Regions from separate parts of the Arthrobacter sp. 2YAF22_2 genome, predicted to be linked through region 2. Evidence: predicted binding sites of a transcription regulator. Region 2 holds the regulator's gene; the other holds the start of a gene.
The links. The regulator HspR, encoded in region 2, represses chaperone genes until heat shock. The targets are predictions, from matches to a motif close to AAGTTGAGTCNNNNNGACTCAACTT.
Positions count from the first base shown of each region.

Region 1: clpB (ATP-dependent chaperone ClpB) is a predicted target of HspR. The motif match lies at 1,169-1,193, and genes of this name have one in related genera.

Region 1 covers NZ_JBFRFD010000035.1:3,939-6,367, reverse strand. The annotation lists gene clpB (ATP-dependent chaperone ClpB) at 1-1,136, opposite strand, end outside; gene AB4Y86_RS02925 (carboxymuconolactone decarboxylase family protein) at 1,891-2,394, shown strand.
Region 2 covers NZ_JBFRFD010000043.1:64-8,694, forward strand. The annotation lists gene AB4Y86_RS03375 (DnaJ C-terminal domain-containing protein) at 31-1,011, shown strand; gene AB4Y86_RS03380 (heat shock protein transcriptional repressor HspR) at 1,022-1,447, shown strand; gene betT (choline BCCT transporter BetT) at 1,604-3,871, shown strand; gene AB4Y86_RS03390 (hypothetical protein) at 4,164-4,562, shown strand; gene AB4Y86_RS03395 (APC family permease) at 4,618-6,126, opposite strand; gene AB4Y86_RS03400 (aldehyde dehydrogenase family protein) at 6,327-7,736, opposite strand; gene AB4Y86_RS03405 (helix-turn-helix domain-containing protein) at 7,891-8,631, opposite strand, start outside.

The DNA.
Region 1 (2,429 bases), on a different contig from region 2:
TTGGACAAGGTCGCGGCGGCCACCAGGGCGGAGTCGGAGATGGAGACCTTGTGGTGCGCCTCGTAGCGTTCCTTGAGTCCACGCAGGATGCCGATGGTGTCGTCCACGCTCGGCTCGCCGACGTAGACCTGCTGGAACCGGCGTTCCAGAGCCGGGTCCTTTTCGATGTTTTCGCGGTACTCATCCAGCGTGGTGGCACCGATCAGCCGGAGCTCGCCGCGGGCCAGCATGGGCTTGAGCATGTTACCGGCGTCCATCGAGCTGTCCCCGGACGCACCGGCGCCCACCACGGTGTGGAGCTCGTCGATGAAGGTGACGATCTGGCCCTCGGAACTCTTGATCTCCTCCAGCACCGCTTTGAGCCGCTCCTCGAACTCGCCGCGGTACTTGGCGCCGGCCACCATCGAGGCCAAGTCCAAGGCGATCAGGGTCTTGCCGCGGAGGCTCTCTGGCACGTCGCCGGCGACGATCCGCTGGGCCAGCCCTTCGACGACGGCGGTCTTGCCGACGCCAGGTTCCCCGATGATCACGGGGTTGTTCTTGGTGCGACGGCTCAGGACCTGGATGATGCGGCGGATCTCGGCGTCGCGGCCGATCACCGGGTCCAGCTTGCCGGAGCGGGCAATCGCGGTCAGGTCGGTGCCGTACTTCTCCAGCGACTGGAAAGTGTTTTCTGGGTCGGCGTTGTCCACCTTGCGGTCACCGCGGACCCCGGGCAGGGCGGCGAGCAGGGCCTCGTGCGAGGCGCCCGCCTCGCGCATCAGCCGGCCGACCTCGTCGTTTCCGGACGCGAGGCCCAGCAGCAGATGTTCGGTGGAGACAAAGGAGTCTCCAAGGCGCTCTGCCTCGTTCTGCGCGTTCTTGATGGCCTGCATGGCCGTGCGCGAAAGCTGGGCCTGCTGCACCGAGCTGCCCGAGCTGGACGGCAACGCCTTGATCGCGGAACTCGCCTGGACGCTGACGGCATCCGGGTCGCTGCCGGTGGCGCGCAGAAGTGCGACGGCGACCCCCTCGCGCTGGTCCATCAGTGCCTTGAGCAGGTGGGCCGGCTCCAGCTGCGGATTGCCTGCCGTCGAGGCGTTCATGGCTGCAGCCGAAAGAGCCTCCTGGCTCTTGGTGGTGAACTTGGTGTCCAAAGAGAGCTCCTTCTGGGGTAAAACTGTCGTCAGGGTTGAGTCTAGACCGCTCAACTTTGGATGCGGGCCCCTTTAGTTCCATGTTTGCCCACGGCGAAACTGCTGTCTAGGGCCGGTGGGTGTGGGGGGTCAGGGTCGTGGGTGTCGTGGCGGGGCGCGGGGTGCGCCGCCAGCCCAAGGACATGCACCTCCCTCGTGCCGCCCAATGGACATGCTCCCCCTTCGCTCCGCCCAAGGCAGATGCTCCTCCTTGGCCCCGCGCCGCGGTGGACATGCTCTCCCCTGTGTCCAGGAACCGGACATAGCCCCCATATGCCCATTCCCGACACGTAGGACTGCGCATGCACCTTGGTCTGTTCCGGGCCGAAAAGTGGGCATGCGCTCCCGCGACCTCAGCCGCCGGACAAGTCCGAATATGTCCATCAGCTGGTGCGGCGGCGCCAGAGGTGTCCGGCGCAGAGAAATGGACCTGCGCTCCTCTGCCCGCGACCAACGGACATAGTCCCCACATGTCCAACACCGGCACCCTGGACTGGGCATGTCCCGACGGGCGGCCGGGCAACACTGGACATGTCCGGGGTGAGCGCGCCAAAAATGGGCATGTCCACGATAAAGACGCGATCCGGCGGTCGGGTCCCCCAAGGAACCGGCCGCCGGATCGAAGTATCGCTGCAAAACAAGACTGTCACATATTTGACAGATTTGTCATATTTCGAGTCCGCGGATGTCGCCGGACCTCGGTAATCTGGGACGCATGAATGAGACTTCGGCCCCAGAGCACGGCACCCGCAGCGTTTTCCTGGACAAAGAGCACCCCGCGGCGTGGCGCGCGCTCAACGGTTTGGGCCTGAAAGCCAAGGAAGCCGCGACCGAGGCGGGGCTGGATCAGACGCTGATTGAACTGCTGAACGTGCGCATCTCGCAGATCAACGGCTGCGCTTTCTGCCTGGATCTGCACGTGGGCGATGCCGTAAAGGGCGGCGAATCAGCCCAGCGGCTGTCGGTGCTGCCGGCCTGGCGTGACACGGATCTGTTCACCGAGAAGGAACGGGCAGCCCTGGCCCTGGCTGAGGTGATCACGAACATTTCGGATGCATCGGCCCGCGAGCACGAAGGCCGCCAGGCGCGCAAGCACCTTACCGACACCGAGTTCGCCGCGGTCAGCTGGCTCGCGATCACCATGAACGCCTTCAACCGCGTCTCGATCGTCAGCCAGCACCCGGTGCGGAACAAGACCCGTAGCACCCAGCCCCGGTAGCCTGCCCGGCGGAGGCAGCCCGGAATCACTGACCG
Region 2 (8,631 bases):
ACTCTGCACGACTTTTGAAAGGAAACGCCATTGGCTAGCCAGGATTGGGTGGACAAGGACTTCTATAAGATCCTTGGTGTTGCCAAGGACGCTTCTGATGCTGATATCAAGAAGGCGTACCGGAAGTTGGCGCGGAAGCACCACCCGGATACCAACGCGGGGGACACTGCCTCGGAGAAGAAGTTCAAGGACATCTCCGAGGCCTACTCCGTACTCTCAGACGCCGATGAGCGCCAGCAGTACGACGCCATCCGGGCGATGGGCGGCGGGGCGCGCTTTGCGCCCGGCGGCGCAGGCGGAGCCGGTGGCGGCGCGGGCTTTGAGGATCTCTTCGGCGGCCTCTTCACCGGCGGCGGCGGCCGGCACTCCGGCGGCTACAGCACCTCCGGCGGCATCCCGCCCGAGTTCGCCGACCTCTTTGGCGGCGGCGGCTTTGGCGGCGGACAGTCCTTCCAGCGCGCACCCCAGAAGGGCGCCGACCGCACCGCCTCAACCAGTATTTCGTTCGCCGGATCCATCCGGGGAACCACCATCGGGCTGCGTGAGCCGGACGGCGAAGTCATCGACGTGCGCATCCCGGCCGGCATCAAAGACGGCCAAAAAGTCCGGGTCCGCGGCAAGGGCCAGTACGGTCCGGCCGGCAACGGCGACCTTATGGTCACGGTCGGCGTGAAGCCGCACGATTTCTACACCCGCGACGGCGACAACCTGCGCATCCACGTCCCGGTCACCTTCGCGGAGGCCGCCCTGGGCGCCGACATCGAGGTCCCGACGATCGACGGCGAGAAGGTCAAAGTCCGGGTTCCCGCCGGTACACCCACCGGCCGGACCCTCCGCGTCAAGGGGCGCGGCGTCAAGCACACCAAGGCCACCGGAGACCTGCTGGTAACCATCGACGTCGCCGTGCCGAAGAAGCTGAACAAGGACGCTGAAGAGGCCGTGAAGGCCTTCGCTGCGGCGACCGCCGGCGAGGATGTCCGCGACGGCCTGGCAGCCAAGGCCCGGCTCTAGGAGTCCTGCCGTGGACATCGAGTTCGACCAGCCGATTTTCGTTATCTCCGTCGCCGCGGAACTGGCGGACATGCACCCGCAGACGCTGCGCCAGTATGACCGGCTCGGCATCGTCTCGCCCAGCCGCGCGCCCGGCAAGTCCCGGCGCTACTCGCAACGGGACGTTACGAGGCTCCGCGAGGTGCAGCGGCTCTCCCAGGAGGGCGTCTCGCTGGAGGGCATCAAAAGGATTCTGCAGCTGGAAAACCAGGTTGCCGCGCTGCAGAACCGGGTGGCCGAGCTGACCGAGGAAGTCGGCCGGCGCCGGCGGCCGTTGGACTCCCGCATCTTCGCCGCCGGGGCGGCCGGCGACGTCGTCACGCTGGCCCGCGGCCAGCGGCCCCGGGCCCGGTCGCAGGCCCTCGTGGTGTGGCGCCCCGGCGCGTTGGACAAGTAGGCCGCAGGCCGGATTAGAGGCACTGGACTAGCATGAATGTGCAGGCCGTGCGCCACCGCGTGCCCCCTGTGCACGGCCGCCTTTCCTTCCGGATCGGGGCCGCCGACGTCCCCACACACYGACGCCGGCACCAACGGCCAACCGGAGGAGGACAATATGGCTGAAGAAGGAAGCGCCCGCCGTCCCGGGGACGGGCCCCCGAAAACGGTGATCCAACGGACGCTGCTCGGCGGCACGGATCGACGGAGCAACGTCCCCGACTTCGAGAACCGCCCGCCGATCTCCAGCCAGGAGCTCAGCCGGGGTCCCGCTGAACTGATCGAAGACCTCAGGCCCAAGGTTAACTGGCGCGTCTTCATCATCGCTTCGAGCATCATCATTGCCTTCTCCGTCTGGGCCATGGTGATGCCCGCCGGTGCTGCCGCGACCATGAAGACCGTGGTGGCGTGGATCGCCCAGAACGTCGGCTGGTTCTACGTGCTGACCATTACCGTGGTGATCGTGTTCGTGCTTTGGGTCGCCTTTTCCAAGGAAGGCTCAGTCCGGCTCGGCCCGGACCACTCCCGCCCGCAATACAAGCTCTTCACCTGGGTAGCCATGCTCTTCGCCGCCGGCGTGGGCATCGACATGCTCTTCTTCTCCGTCACCGGGCCCATCAGCCAGTACATCAGCCCGCCGTCGGGTCCGGGCCAGAGCCCGGCGTCGGCGCAGGATGCCGTGGTCTGGACCATGTTCCACTACGGAATCGCCGGCTGGGCCATGTATGCGCTGCTCGGCATGGCCATGGGCTATTTCGCCTACCGCTGGGGTATGCCGCTGTCCATCCGTGCGGCCCTGTATCCGCTGCTGGGCAAACGCGTCCGCGGCGGGATCGGCGACACCATCGATATCCTCACCCTGGTGGGTACGGTCTTTGGCGTGGCCACGTCCATGGGCATCGGCGTGGTGCTGCTGAATGTCGGATTCGCCCTGCTTTTCGGCCTGCAGCAGGGTCTGGGCCTGCAGATCGCACTGGTGATTGTCGCCGTCGTCATGACCATCGCGGCGTGCACCTCCGGAGTCGACAAGGGGATCCGCTGGATCTCCGAACTGAACATCTGGAGCGCGGCCGCCATGCTGCTGTACATCCTGGTCACCGGCCAGACCTCCTTCCTGCTTAACTCCCTCGTGGAGAACATTGGCCGGTTCATCTTCACCCTCCCCGACCGCACCCTGCAGACTTTCGCGTACGAAGCAGGCGGCTCGCAGTGGATGGCGAGCTGGACGCTGTTCTTCTGGGCGTTCTGGATGGCGTGGGGCCCGTTCGTGGGCCTGTTCCTGGCGCGCATCTCGCGTGGCCGTACCTTGCGCGAGTTCGTCATCGCCGCGATCACCGCCCCGGTGCTGTGCGACTTCCTGATCGTGAGCATCTTCGGCAACAGCGCCATGCATGAGGTCCTCAGCGGCAATACGGAGTTCGCGCAACTCGCCATCGCCAGCCCCGAACAAGGCTGGTACGCGCTCCTGGAGATGTTCCCCGGCGCCGGCTTCCTGATCGGCCTGGGCACCCTTTCCGGCCTGCTGTTCTACCTCACGAGCGCGAACTCGGGCGCCATGGTGATGTCCAACTTTTCCTCCTCGATCCCGGACCCGTCCCAGGACGGCGCCAAGTGGCTGCGCATTTTCTGGGCGGTGCTGACCGCGCTGCTGACCATTGCCATGCTGGTGGCCGGCGGGGTGACCACCATGGAGTACGCCACGCTCATCTTCGCGCTGCCGGTAACCATCATCGCCTTCCTGGTGATGGCCTCCTTCTCCAAAGCGCTGCGGATGGAGCGGGCCGAACGCGAAGGACACGTCGTGCGCCGGCAGGCGACTGCCGCGCACGGCGGCCTCGTGCCCGAACGCAGCTGGCGGCAGCGGCTGGCGGGAATGCGCTCCTATCCATCTAAGAAGCAGGTGGCCCAGTTCATGGAGCGGGTGGCCCAGCCGGCCCTGGCCGACGTGCTCAGGGAGTTCACCAAGCAGGGCTACCAGGCGACGCTCGACAGCATTCCGAACGTAGAGACCGGAATCTCCAGCCACCGGCTGGTGGTCATCATCCCGGAGCACCGGAACTTCGAATATGAGGTTCAGGCCCTGGAAGCTCCGGTGCCCATGTTCGGCGGCCGGATGTCCCGCGAAACGGACGTCTACTACCGGGTGGAGGTGTTCACCCAGACCGGCTCCGAAGGTTACGACCTGATGGGGGTGACCCACCAGCAGATCATCGACGACGTCCTTGACCGCTATGAGGCGCACCTGGGCTTCCTGACCTACTCGAGCCAGCACGACTATGCCTCAGTGCTCACGCCGCCGCCCGCACCCGCCACCGGCTCCATCGCTAGGGTGGAGCCGGCGCAGGACGGGGGCCATGACAGTCCTGACACCGAGGTGAAGGACTGACCGGTCCGGCCGCCTGGTTCGGCCGACGGCTAGTGCCAGCTGCGGAGTGCTTCGAATCGAGGAACTGAGTACACCGTTCAGCTGCCCACGTAGCGGCAAGCCGGAAAGTCGAGTACCTGCCTCGCGGGACCTCGCGGTCGGCCAGACTGTTCAATTGAGGTGGCCAGGCACCCGAGCTGGCAATTCGAACAGTGGCAGATGCCGGGGGGCACCGCATGTTGAATCACCGAACCTTCGATCCTTCAGCGCCGGGTGCCTCGGTGCCCGGACCCGCACTGATCGCGGGCAGGCCATGAATTCCGGGCTTAGTTCCTTGGCCCTCCTGGCTGGATCACTGCCAGGCCTGGTCCTGCTGTCCCTGGGCCAGACAGTTGTGGTGGTATGCGTCTGCTTCGACATGATTCGCGCGCTCTCGGTGCCGCGGTCCCACCGCCGCTACGTGGCAACCACGGTCTTTACGACCCTGGTTTGGCCTTCCATCGTCATCAGCGGAGTCTCGGCCCTGATATATGCCGCCAGCGGGACGTGGCTGAACGTCGCGGGCGGAGTCTTCGTGATGGTCATGATGATTTTCCGCTGGCGCCACGGCGGCGATGAGGACAACTGGTGGAAGGGCAAGGGCAAGAAACTGGCCACCTGGTTCCGAAACCAGACCGCCTCCCGGACAGTGACCGCACCCGCCGCAGCCTAGTCGTTGAACAGCTCGGCCGCGCGACGGGCCAACCCGGTGGGACCGAATACCGAGGTCAAGGACTGACGAAGGTGTCGGGGGCGCCGCCAAAGCCGATGCCCCGGTAGATGTCCGGACGCTTCTTCTTCAACCGAAGTCCCCACAACAGCCCGGCAATTCCGGGCACCACCACCAGAGCCGGCAGGATCCAGGAAAGCGGCGAGAAGCCGTCCGAGCCGATCAGGACGTTGAAATTGACGACGATCAGCACGAACACCGTGCCCAGCGTCAGTGCAGCCAGGGCAGGCGCGATGACCCTGGTCCACAGGGAATACCCGGCAGCGTGCTTACGAAAGTAGCCGATGGCCGCCACCGAGATGAGGACCAGGAGCAGCACCAGGCCGAAGGCCGCCGTGTTGGTCAGCCACGTGAAGAAAGTCAGGACGGGGTACATCTCGCCCAACTCGGAGCCGATACCGGCAACGGCAAACACGGCCAGCATGGCCAGGGCCAGGAGGGACTGGGTCAGCGAGCCGGCCACCGGGGCGTGCCGGGTGTTGACGCGGGCAAAGCCGCGCGGCAGCACACTTTCACGACCCAGCGAGAACACGTACCGGGCCACCGCGTTGTGGAACGCGATCAGGGCGGCCAGCAAGCTCGTGATGAACAGGAGCTGCGCAATGTCGGAGACGATCGCGGCGCCGTGGCTGGAGAGGAAGACGAACGCCAGGTCAGGGCCGAACTCCCGGGACATCGCCACAATCTGGCTCGGGCCCGTGCCGACGGTCATGGCCCAGCCGGAGAAGGCGTAGAAGAGTGCGATGATGCCGACGGCAATGTACGTTGCCCGGGCGATGGACCGGGTGGGATCCTTGGCCTCCTCGCTGTAGATCGCGGCGGACTCAAAGCCCATGAACGCCGCCATGCTAAACGCCAGTGCGGCCCCAACGCCGGCCGTGAACAAGTTCGACGGCGCCAGTCCGGCACCGCTGGCGCCTTCCGGACTGACGGCAAACGAGACAATGTCGAACACAATGACCGCCAAGAATTCAAGCCCCACAAGGACGCCGATAATCTTGGCCGACAGGTCGACCTTGTTGATGCCCAGCCAGCCGACAATGGCGAAGCCCACGAGCGCGGTCAGCCACCATGGGACGTTCAGCCCAAGCTTGGCATTGACAAAGGAGGCCGATGCAAAGCCGAAGAGACCGTAGATTCCGATCTGCATTGCGTTGTAGGAAATGAGCGCCACCCATGCTGCGCCCACCCCCGCGGCACGGCTGAGCCCCTGGGCAATGTAGGCGTAAAACGCCCCGGCGTTGCGGATGTGTGAACTCATGGCCGCGTAACCGACGGCAAAGAGCGCCAGGCAGACCCCGAGCACGATGAACGAGAGCGGAATGCCAACGTTTCCGGTGACCGCGAAGTTGCTGGGAATGCCGCCTGCCACCACAGTCAACGGGGCGGACGCGGCAATGATCATGAAGACCAGGGCGGGCACGCCGAGCGTGCGCTTGCTCAGGCCCTCGGTGGCATCGCTGCCGGCTATGGTGCCGGTAGCCGGAAGGGTTTGTTCGCGTGACATTAAAACCTCCATTGGGAGAATAACGATACGTTGAGTGTGTCAGTTGTCACAGGCCCTGGCTTGTTATTCGCGGCACCGGCATTGACTACCAGCGCACAGGATTCCACAGGGCCTACGCCGGCAAGGTCGTCCTACATGCAGACGGAGCCGAAGCCACACATGTGGCAACGGCCCCCGTCTTACTCGCTCCGCCGGAGCCCTTAGCCGTTGATGACCTGCGGCACGCCAAGGGCTTTAAGGCCTTCGACGCCGAATTCGAGTCCGTAGCCGGATTGCTTGGCCCCGCCGAACGGGATGCGGGGGTCTACGGCGCCGTGCTTGTTGATCCAGACGGTGCCGGCCTGGATGCGGGCGGCTACTTCGCGGGCGGCATCCGGGTCGGAGGACCAGACGGAGGCGCCGAGTCCGACGTCGACCGCGTTCGCCATGGCAACAGCCTCATCCACGGTGCTGTAGCGGATGATCGGCAGGGCGGGGCCGAACTGCTCTTCGGCGACGAGCGGGTTCTCGTTGGCGATGTCAGCCACGAGAGTGGTGGGGTAGAAGTTGCCGGGTTGCTCGTCGTTCGGGTTGCCCCCAAGCAGCACCCGGGCGCCGGATTCCCTGGCGGCCTCCACGAGCCGCGCGACGATGTCGTACTGCTGCCGGTTCTGCAGCGGGCCCAGAACGTTGGCCTCGTCCAGGCCGTTGCCCATGGGCATCGCGGCGGCGACGGCGGTGAGTTCCGCGCAGACAGCCTCGTACGTGGAGTCGTGGACGTAGAGGCGCTTCAGTGCGGCGCAGGTCTGCCCGGTGTTGATGAATGCGCCCCAGAATAGGCCCTCGGCGATGGCCTTGGGATCCGCGTCCGGAAGCACGATCCCGGCGTCGTTGCCGCCAAGCTCCAGGGTGAGACGCTTGACCGTATCGGCGGAGGATTTGATGATGGCCTTGCCTGTGGCAGTGGAGCCAGTGAACATGACCTTGCCGACGGCCGGGTGTTCGGCCAGGCGTGCGCCGACGTCGCGGCCGCCCGAGACCACGGACAGGAGGCCGTCGGGCAGTTCTTCGTTGATGATCGCAGCCAGTGCCAGCACCGACAGCGGCGTGTATTCGGACGGCTTGACCACGACGGCGTTGCCCATGCGCAGCGCGGGGGCGATCTGCCAGACGGTGATCATCATGGGCCAGTTCCACGGACCGATCGCGCCCACGACGCCGATGGGCCGGTAGTGCAGTTCGGCGCGGGTCTCGCCGTCGTCCACCACGGTTTCCGGTTCCAGGGCAGTGGTGGCTGCGACGCGCAGCCAGGCGGCGCAGGCGCCGACCTCGAAGCGGGCGTTCGGCCCGTTGAGGGGCTTGCCCTGTTCCCGGGAGAGCAGGCGGGCGAGTTCCTCGGCGGAGCGTTCGACGGCGTCAGCGGCCCTGAGGAGCACGGCGGACCGGGCCTCGTGGCCCAGGGCGGCCCACGCCGGCTGGGCGGCCGTGGCGGCGGCGATGGCGTGCTCCAGGTCCTGGACGGTGTGGACAGGAGCCTGCCCGACCGCTTCGCCGGTGGCGGGGTCCGGGATGGTCCGGGTCGCACCGGACGTCGGGGTGATCGAGGTGAGAAGGGCGTCGTAGGTTTCCATGGGTTGTACTCCACATCGAGTAGTTCAGCGGACGCGGCCGGTACGGCCTGAGAGCGTTGCATCAAGCGTGCTCCGGCGAGGCGCCGAGGGTCTTGTCTATCCGCGAAGAGGTGTTGTGTGCGAGCGAACGGAAGCCGGCGGCATTGCCCAGGGCTCAGGACCGGGGCATGCCACGCCGCCAGTCGCTGGGGGATTCGCCGAAGGCGTCCCGGAAGGTACGGCTGAAGTGGGCGGCATCCAGGAAGCTCCAGCGTGCGGCCACGGCCCCCACCGGCAGGCCGGCCAGCAGCGGATCCCGCAGCTCGCGGCGTGCCCCTTCCAGCCGCCGGGTCCGGATCCAGCTCGCCACGGTGGTTCCCGATTCATGGAAGACGTTGTGCAGGTGCCTTGTGGAGATGAAGTGGGCAGCCGCGATCGACGCGGGCGAGAGCAACGGATCGGCCAGATTGGCTTCGATGAATTCGCGGACGGAGGCCGCCAGGAGGACCTGCGGCCTCATCCGGTCCGGGGCCATGTCCAGTTCTGAATGCAGCATCGTGGAGACGAGATCGAGGGCGTTCGTGGCGAGGCGGGAGCCGCTGGGGCCGCTCAGCGCATCCAGGTTCTCCGCCAGGCGGGAGATGAACGGGCCGACGATCCCGGCGAGGCTTCCGTCCGCCGCCATCCGCACCGCCGAAAGCTGCGCGATGCAGTCCGCCGGCAGGGACAGCGCATCCCAGGGGAACATCACCACCATGAGCCGGGCGTTCCCCTCAAAGGCGAGCGTGTAGGGGCGGCTGGTGTCGTAGATGGAGAGGTCGCCGGGGCGCAGCAGGGCCTCGCGGTTGCCCTGGACGAGGAGTCCGGTGCCCTGCAGTTGGAGATTGAGCTTGAAGTAGCGCTGGTTGGACTGGGC